2 regions of the Streptomyces sp. NPDC002092 genome follow, and region 2 is predicted to be linked to the other one. Evidence: riboswitches for the same ligand, from Rfam matches in the RefSeq annotation. Region 2 holds a riboswitch; the other holds the start of a gene.
The links. A riboswitch is a leader RNA that binds a small molecule or an ion and turns the genes downstream of it on or off. The one in region 2 is predicted to bind cyclic di-AMP.
Positions count from the first base shown of each region.

Region 1: linked by a shared signal. The riboswitch ahead of ACWCRD_RS38055 (C40 family peptidase) and the one ahead of ACWCRD_RS10855 (NlpC/P60 family protein) in region 2 are both predicted to bind cyclic di-AMP.

Region 1 covers NZ_JBSFDG010000022.1:45,711-50,060, reverse strand. Annotated here, with positions in the region: gene ACWCRD_RS38065 (SDR family NAD(P)-dependent oxidoreductase) at 1-106, opposite strand, end outside; partial or broken gene ACWCRD_RS38060 (enolase C-terminal domain-like protein) at 118-786, opposite strand; gene ACWCRD_RS38055 (C40 family peptidase) at 981-2,381, opposite strand; cyclic di-AMP (ydaO/yuaA leader) riboswitch at 2,438-2,610, opposite strand; gene ACWCRD_RS38050 (DUF5997 family protein) at 2,802-3,206, opposite strand; gene ACWCRD_RS38045 (LysR family substrate-binding domain-containing protein) at 3,265-4,050, shown strand; gene ACWCRD_RS38040 (hypothetical protein) at 4,224-4,350, shown strand, end outside.
Region 2 covers NZ_JBSFDG010000004.1:167,791-172,140, reverse strand. Annotated here, with positions in the region: gene pcrA (DNA helicase PcrA) at 1-1,276, opposite strand, end outside; cyclic di-AMP (ydaO/yuaA leader) riboswitch at 1,689-1,842, shown strand; gene ACWCRD_RS10855 (NlpC/P60 family protein) at 1,851-3,005, shown strand; gene ACWCRD_RS10850 (tellurite resistance/C4-dicarboxylate transporter family protein) at 3,105-4,079, shown strand; gene ACWCRD_RS10845 (hypothetical protein) at 4,057-4,350, opposite strand, start outside.

The sequences.
Region 1 (4,350 bases), on a different contig from region 2:
CGCCGGCCCGGGTCAGCGCCTCCGCCTCGGCGGCACCCTGGCCCCGGGCGGCCCCGGTGACGACCACGACCTTCCCGGCCAGTCGCTGTGTGTTCTCGTTGCTCACGCGGTCATCCTTCACCACCGAGGCAGCCTGAGCTGGTACTCCGGGTGGATCCGCCGCATGTAGCCGGTGTCGTCGCGGCTGCGCATCCCCGACTCCACGTACAGCCGGTGCAGCCGGTCGAGGGCGTCGTGCTCCAGCTCCACGCCCAGGCCCGGTCCGCTCGGGACCGCCACCTCGCCGTCACGGAACTCCAGCACCCCGGGGACGATCACGTCGTCGGCCGAGTTCCACGGGTAGTGCGTGTCGCAGAAGTGGTCGAGGCTGGGGATGGCCGCCGCCACATGGGTCATGGCGGCGAGGCTGATGCCCAGGTGCGAGTTGGAGTGCATGGACAGGGCCGGCCCGAACGCCTCGCAGACGGCGGCCAGTTCACGGGTGCGGCGCAGTCCGCCCCCGTAGTGGTGGTCGGTGAGGAGCACTTGAATGGCGTTCTGGTCGATCGCGGGCTTCAGATGCTCACCGTCCAGTTCGCGTGCGTACTTCGAGGTCTCCACCGTCCAGGCCGTGTTGGGGTCCAGCCGCAGCGGCTGCCCGGGGAAGGCCTCCGCCAGCGCCCTGATCGCGGCGATCTCCTCCTCCGGCGGGAAGACGCCGCCCTTGAGCTTGAACGACCGGAAGCCGTACCGCTGTTGCATCAGTCGGGCCTGCTCGACGATCCCGTCGGGATCCAGTGCCGCACCCCTGGGACAGCTCAAGCTATGAATCGTTTCATCGGCATGTCAAGACATGGCTGAAACATTTCACCGAGCCCGTGCATGCGTCACCGGGTGCGGCGGGATGCCTGTGGCGAACAAGAAGGAGGCCGCCGACTTCCGTCGGCGGCCTCGTAGTTCATCGAGCTGCTGGTGTCACGCCTCTGCCGGCGTTCCTGATCTCATGCGGGACGTACGGCGATACGGACCGCGGCTTCGCCCGCGTAGTGGACCGAGTCCTCGCGGATGACCGCGCCCGGGCCAGGCGCGTGAATCATCAAGCCGTTGCCGGTGCAGAGGCCGACATGGCTGAAGTTGTCGTTGAAGAAGATCAGGTCTCCGGGGCGGCTCTCGGACAGGGGAATCACCGTGCCGGCGCCCGCCTGCTCGTACGTGGTGCGTGGCAGGGTGACCCCGGCGGCCCGCCAGGCGGCCTGGGTGAGCCCGGCGTTGTCGTACGACTCCGGCCCGACCGCACCCCACAGGCACGGCCTGCCGATCTGTGCACGGGCGAAGTCGATCGCCCTGTCGGCCTTGGTGGCGGCGGGCGTAACGGTGGCGGGCACACCCGTGTCGAGGACGGACGGCTGCACGGTCCAACCCCCCGCCTGGGGTATGCGGGTGTCGAGCACGGGCGGCCGGGTGCGCCATTCCTCCACGGCGGGTACGCCGGTGTCCGGCACGGAAGGCTGCGTATGCCACTCCTGCCTCGCGAGTGCACCCGTGTCGAGCACGGAAGGCTGCATGAGCCGCTGCTCGACCGCGGGTATGCCGGTGTCCAGGACGGACGGCTGCATGAGCTGTCCCCCGGCCGGGGGCAGGCCCGTGTCGAGGACCGTCGGCTGCTGCAGCCGCCACGCTTCCTCCGCCGCCGGGCGGGTCTGTTGCGCCTGGTCCTGCCAGGGCAGCTGGGCCGGCACGGCCTCAACGGCCGGGCGGGGTGCGGAGGTCTGCCGGGCGGTGTACCGGTACAGCAGCTCGCTGGCCGCCGCGATCTTGCGCTGGTTCTGCTCCTTGGACCTGCGCAGGGAGGTCTGCCTGGACTCGGGGGCCGCCGCGGGCAGCGCGGGGGCGGCCTCCTGGCGGGGCCGCGGGACGGCGGGGAGCGCGGTCGTGGGGCCGGCGGTCAGCTCGGCGACCGGACGGCGGGACTCGGCGGAGGGCAGCTCGGCCACGGGCCGGGCAGCTGCCGACGGCTCCAGGGCGGTGCGGCGGCTGTCCGCCGGGCGCCGGGGCTCGGCCTGGCGGGCCGGCATGCGGTCGGCCGGGAGCGCCGCGGGAACCGTCGGGCCCAGCGAGGCGCGCGCTCCGTCGAACCACCGCCGGGCCACCGAGTCGAGTGCCGGATCCGAGCGGCCGCGCTCGCGGGGCGGGGCGGCGGGCGGCCGCGCTCCCAGCAGCTGGGCCCGGGTGAAGTTGTAGTTGCCGGTGTCGGACTCGGCCTGGTCGTAGAGGCTGCTCACCCGTTGCCGGACGGCTTCGCGGCTGGGGCCCTCGTCACCGGTCGTCGGTGCGGCGTCGGCGGTCTGCGAGAACAGGGCCACCGAGGTGAGGGCGGCGGTCGCGAGAGCGGAGCTGCGCATGCCGGGAAGGCCGAAGCCTCCGGTGCGCGATGGTCGATCCGGCGCCATGGGAGCCGTACTCCTTCCGTACTCCGCCTACCGAGTTAGCTGTCGGGTTCGGGCGGTCGGTTCCGGAAGGCATGCCCTACGGCCCTTGCCCTGGTGGGCAGTTGGCCGATTCACCCCGTCGTTCGGTTGGGTCCCCGGTTCCGGCCGCCACGGGGCGCACCGGATTCGGCGGAGGCCGCGCGTCCCGGCGGGGTTCGCCGGAGGAACTCGTGCGGCCTGAAGCCACGCTAGCCAACTTGTGCGGCTCGTGTGAAGGTTGACGGGCGGAATGTCCGATACGCTTCTGTGACCTTCGTCGTGACGCGCCGTCAGATCCGTGTGTTGTGCACACAGTGGATCCGGACGGCGACCGTCCGTCGCCAACGGGCCGCGTCAGGCGCGCGGGCCCTCGCTGCGAGCTTCACGCTCGGCGTTGCGCTTCTTGATGCGCGCAGTCTCCTTGCGGACCTCGGCCTGGGTGGCGCGCTCCTTCTGCAGCCACTCGGGCTGTTCCTGCTTCAGGGCCTCGATCTGCTCGGTGGTGAGCGCCTCGGTGATCCCGCCGCGGGCCAGGCCCGCGATGGAGACGCCGAGCTTCGCCGCGACCACCGGACGGGGGTGCGGGCCATTGGCTCGCAGCTCGCGCAGCCACTCGGGCGGCTCGGCCTGGAGCCGGTCGAGCTCGGCTCGTGAGACGGCGCCCTCCTGGAACTCGGCGGGGGTGGCCTCGAGGTACACACCCAGCTTCTTCGCCGCGGTCGCGGCCTTCATCGTCTGGGTGCTCTGGTGCGACTTCATGCCGTCCAGGGTATCGAGCATGTTCGAGCCCTGAGACCACGGCCGGTAGCCTGGCCTGGTGACAGGCTCGGAAGAATCCCAGGCGTTCCGGCTTGCGTACGTCCCGGGAGTGACGCCCGCCAAGTGGGTGCGGATCTGGAACGAGCGCCTGCCCGACATCCCGCTCAACCTCCTCGCCGTACCGGCCGCCGAGGCAGCCGACGTGCTGCGCGACGGCCGGGCCGACGTGGGACTCGTACGGCTGCCGGTCGACCGTACGTTCTTCAGCGCGATCCCCCTCTACGCCGAGACCACGGTCGTCGTCGTCCCCAAGGACCATGTGATCACGGCGGCGGACGAGGTGACCGTCGAGGACCTCGCGGACGAGGTCCTCTTCCACCCCCTCGACGACGTCTTCGACTGGGACCGGCCGCCGGGCGAGCCCGCCTTCGAGCGCCCCGCCACCACCGAGGACGCCGTGGAACTCGTCGCGGCGGGCGTCGGCCTCCTGGTCGTCCCCCAGTCCCTGGCCCGTCTGTACCACCGCAAGGACCTCACATACCGGCCACTCGTGGACGCCCCCGAGTCGGGCGTCGCCCTGGTGTGGCCCGAGGAGGCGACCACGGACCTGGTCGAGGACTTCATCGGAATCGTCCGTGGTCGCACGGTCAACAGCTCCCGCGGACGCAAGGCGGCGACACCGGAAACCAAGGCCAAGGCGGGCGACACGACCGGCGCCCGGCGCAAGCCGGCGGCGGCGAAGACGACCGGAAAGACGACCGGGAAGTCGGCGGGACGCAACCCGAGGGCCGGTTCCGACGTCTCCAAGGGCGCCAAGCGAAGGAAACCCCGCCGCCGGGCATAGCCCCCCTAGGGGCGGCCTCGCCCCGTTACGACCCTCCGGCGGGGCGATGAACGGGAGGCGGGGGAGTTTTGCTACGCAAGGGGGTGCGGTGCGCGGGCGGTGCCGCGGATTGGCTGCGAGCCCACGGACTGTGGGGCGATCCGGCCGACCGTGAGTACCGGCCGCCGCGCGGCGTGCCGTGGCGGGTGGCCGCGTTCGTCGTGCGCACGCTGCGGGGCGAGTGGCAGGGCATCGTCGTCGATCCGGTACGGCAACTCAGACGCCGTGGGCTGCCCGCACTGTTCCTGGCATTCCTGGCCG
Region 2 (4,350 bases):
TCGTCTGGCCGGCGTCCGTGAGACGGTCTATCTCGTCGGCGACGAACTGCGCCTCGTCGTGCTCCGTGTCGGCGACGTAGCCGGTGATGCGGGCGCCCGCGCCCGCGTTCGTCCACAGGTTCTTGGGGCGGCGGGACTCGTTGCGCTCGATGACCGCGTTGGCCGCGGAGAGGATCGTCTGGGTGGAGCGGTAGTTCTGCTCCAGCAGGATCGTCGTCGCGTCCGGGTAGTCCTCCTCGAACTGGAGGATGTTGCGGATCGTCGCACCGCGGAAGGCGTAGATCGACTGGTCGGCGTCGCCCACGACGCACAGTTCGGCGGGCTGGAGGTCGTACTCGTTCGGCGGTACGTCCTCATCGTGTGCCCCGGTGCCGACGAGTTCCCGTACGAGCGCGTACTGGGCGTGGTTGGTGTCCTGGTACTCGTCGACCAGGACATGCCGGAAGCGGCGGCGGTAGTGCTCGGCGACGTCCGGGAAGGCGCGCAGCAGGTTGACCGTCGTCATGATCAGGTCGTCGAAGTCGAGGGCGTTGGCCTCGCGCAGCCGCGACTGGTACATGGCGTAGGCCTGGGCGAGGGTCTTCTCGAAGCCGTCGGCGGCCTGGGCGGCGAAGTCCTCCTCGTCGATCAGCTCGTTCTTCAGGTTCGAGATCTTGGCGCTGAAGGACTTCGGCGGGTAGCGCTTGGGGTCCAGGTCCAGGTCTCGGCAGACCAGGGCCATCAGGCGCTTGCTGTCGGCCGCGTCGTAGATCGAGAAGGAGGAGGTGAAGCCGAGCTTCTTCGACTCCCGGCGCAGGATGCGCACGCACGCGCTGTGGAAGGTCATCACCCACATCGCGTTCGCGCGCGGGCCGACGAGCTGCTCGACGCGCTCCTTCATCTCGCCCGCGGCCTTGTTGGTGAAGGTGATCGCGAGGACCTGGCCCGGATGCACGTTCCGCTCGCCCAGGAGGTAGGCGATGCGGTGGGTGAGCACGCGGGTCTTGCCGGATCCGGCGCCGGCCACGATGAGCAGGGGGCTGCCGGAGTGGACGACGGCCGCTCGCTGGTTCTCGTTCAGCCCGTCCAGGAGCGCGGCCGGGTCGAGCGCCGGGCGGGGAGCGCCGTTGCGGTAGTAGGCCTCCCGGTCCGGTGGCACGTCGAACTTCCCGCCGAACAGATCGTCCGGAACCGGCTCCGGTCCGTGATCGTCCTCGGGCGGCGGCGGAGGTTCCTCCTCGTGCCCCCGGGGGGCCTGGAGGTTCGCCAGGAAGCTGTCGTCAAAGAGGCTGCTCATCGCTCTCCGAGTCTAGGGTGCCCCACTGACAGTCCGCCGCCGCCCTGAGCACATCGCCGGAATCCGCGGGCTCCCCTGGGCCTCCGCGGCCGCAGAATCCCTGGATTCTTCCAGACCTGGCCGCCAGGCGTCCTCTCGCCCTCCAGAACCGCTCCATCACGGAAGGTAACCGAACGGGTGGAGACATGGCTCGAAGCGAGTGGACGCCGCCACTGCGGCAGAAATACCCCCAAGACACCGCACATCCTCCCGGATTGACGACCGCGCGCGAACCCACTGACCGAAGGTCACGAAAATGTATCGGGCATATCGAACATCAACCTTCACAGGGGCCACACGAGTTGGCTACCGTTCCGGCAGGCCGCACGACCCCCACCGGCGAACGTCGCCGGGCCGCGCGGCCTCCGCCGAGTCCGGGGCGCCGCCGCGCATCCGGAGCCGGGGACCCACACCGACCTTGGGGTGAATCGGTCTCCTCCCTTTCGGGGCACGGACCGTAGGGCAACCCTTCCGAACCACCCGCCCGAACCCGACAGCTAACTCGGTAGGCGGAGCATGGAAGGAGTCGCCTCCCTTGGCGTCGCACCGCAAGTCGCGCCCCGCGGGTACGCGCGTAGCAGGCATACGCACCCCCGCCCTCGCCACGGCCGCCCTCACCTCGGTGGCCCTGCTGTCCCAGTCGGCGAACGCCGCCCCCGCCGCCGACGGCAAGCCCAGCCTCGAAGAGGTCGAGAAGAAGGTCGACGACCTCTACCGCCAGGCGGAGTCGGCCACCGAGAAGTACAACGCGGCCAAAGAGAAGACCACGAAGCAGCGCAGGAACGTCGACACCCTCCTCGACGACGTCGCCAAGCGCACGCAGAAGCTCAACGAGGAGCGGGACCGGCTCGGATCCTTCGCCGCGGCCCAGTACCGGACCGGAGCCGCCGCACCCGACACGGCGACTTTCCTGCTGGCGGACTCCCCGCAGGACTACTTCGACCAGACGCAGCTCATGGGGCGGCTGACCTCCCGTCAGAAGAGCGCGGTCGACGAGTACTTCACCGAGCAGTCCGCGACGATGAAGAAGCGTCAGGAGGCCTCCAAGAGCCTCGAGACGCTGACCGCGACACAGAGCGACCTGCAGACCGCCAAGTCCACGGTGCAGAAGAAGCTCTCCGATGCGCGCGAGCTGCTGTCGAAGCTGACCGCCCAGGAGAAGGCGCGGCTCGCGGCGATCCAGAAGCAGCAGGAGGAGGAGGCGGCCCGTAAGGCCGCTGAGCTGGCGAAGCAGCAGGCGGCGGCGGAGAAGGCCAAGGAAGAGGCCGCGGCCCAGGACGGCGGTTCCGCCTCGGGCTCGGGATCCACCTCCGCCGGCGACTCCTCGTACGCCACCAAGGCCGAGAAGGCGCTCGCCTTCGCCCGCGCGCAGATCGGCAAGCCGTACGTCTGGGGCGCCACCGGCCCCGGCTCCTATGACTGCTCCGGCCTCACCCAGGCCGCCTGGAAGGCGGCCGGCGTCTCCCTCCCGCGCACCACCTACGACCAGGTCAACGCCGGCACCACGGTCTCGCTGACCGACGCGCAGCCCGGCGACCTGATCTTCTTCTACGACGACATCAGCCACGTCGGGGTCTACATCGGCAACGGCATGATGATCCACGCCCCGAAGCCCGGCGCGTACGTCCGCGAGGAGTCGATCTACTACGGCGGCGAATCGATCATCCACAGCGTGGTGCGCCCCGCCTGAGGCACCAGGGGGCAGGTCACGCGCGCGTGCGGGGCAGTTTGTGATGCACGCGCGCGTGGCCCGCCCTCAACGCGCCCCGCACTCCTTAGCATCGGCCCCATGTCCGGCCCGACCTTCCTCCGTGCCTGGTGGGCGCAGCGTTCGCCGGCGGCCGGGGCCGCCGTCATGGCGACCGGCAGTGTGTCGCTCGGACTGCATCTGACGGGGTACGAGGTGCTGTCGCGAGTCGTCCTGGGGCTGTCCTGTGTCGCCTGGGCGGTACTTGCGGCGGGCTTCGGCGTCCGGCTGGTGCGGGAACCGGAGAGGTGGCGGGCGGAGGCGGGGACGCCGGGGGCGCTGACCGCCGTCGCGGCGACCACCGTCCTCGGCACCCGGTTCTCCGCCCTCGGACGGCAGACCCTCGCCGAGGCCCTGCTCGCGCTGGCGGCCGTGCTGTGGCCGCTGCTGCTGGTGCAGGTCGCACGGCACTGGCAGCGTCGCATGCCCGGCGCGGTGTTCCTGTGCAGCGTGGCCACGCAAGGGCTCGCTGTGCTCGGCGCCACGCTCGCCGAGGTCGAGGCGACGGCATGGCTCGCGCACGCGGCGCTCGTGCTGTTCTGGTTCGGACTCGTCCTCTACGGCTGTGTGCTCGCCCTCTTCGATCTGCGACAGGTGACGGAAGGGCTGGGCGACCAGTGGGTGGCGGGCGGCGCGCTAGCCATCTCGGCGCTCGCCGGATCGAGGCTCCTCGCGGCGGACAGCGCGCGTCTGTACCTGTGGGACGGCGACGACCGGGGTGTCCTGCGCGCCGTCACCGTGGCGCTGCTCGTGCTCGACCTGGCCTGGTACGCCGTACTGCTCGTCGCCGAAGCGGTCCGGCCGCGGCGCGGCTACGACGTGCGGCGCTGGGCGACCGTTTTCCCGCTGGGGATGACGGCGACGGCCGTGCTGTCCATCGCCGCCGTCCTCGACGCCCCGCGGCTGAAGCGGCCCGGGGAGGTGCTGCTGTGGATCGCGGTGGCGGCGTGGCTGGCCGTTGCCGCGGGGGCCGTCGCCGCGGCCCGCGCCGGCATCAGGTCCACAGCACCGCGATGAAGATGTTCGCCGTGGTGAGCAGGCCCACCAGCCCGAACAGGCTCTTGTCGATCTTCTCGTCGTCCCGCTTCACATAGACCAGGCCGAGGATCACGATCAGCAGGGCCAGCTTGATCCCGATCTTGATGGTGTTGACGTGATGGTCGTCGGCCTGGTTGAGGCCGACCAGGATCGCGCCGGTGACCAGCATCGTCAGCGCGCCGTGCAGCATCGCGGGGACGAAGCGGGCCTCGCCGCGGCCCATCGCCTTCATCTGGGTGAAGAAGCCGCC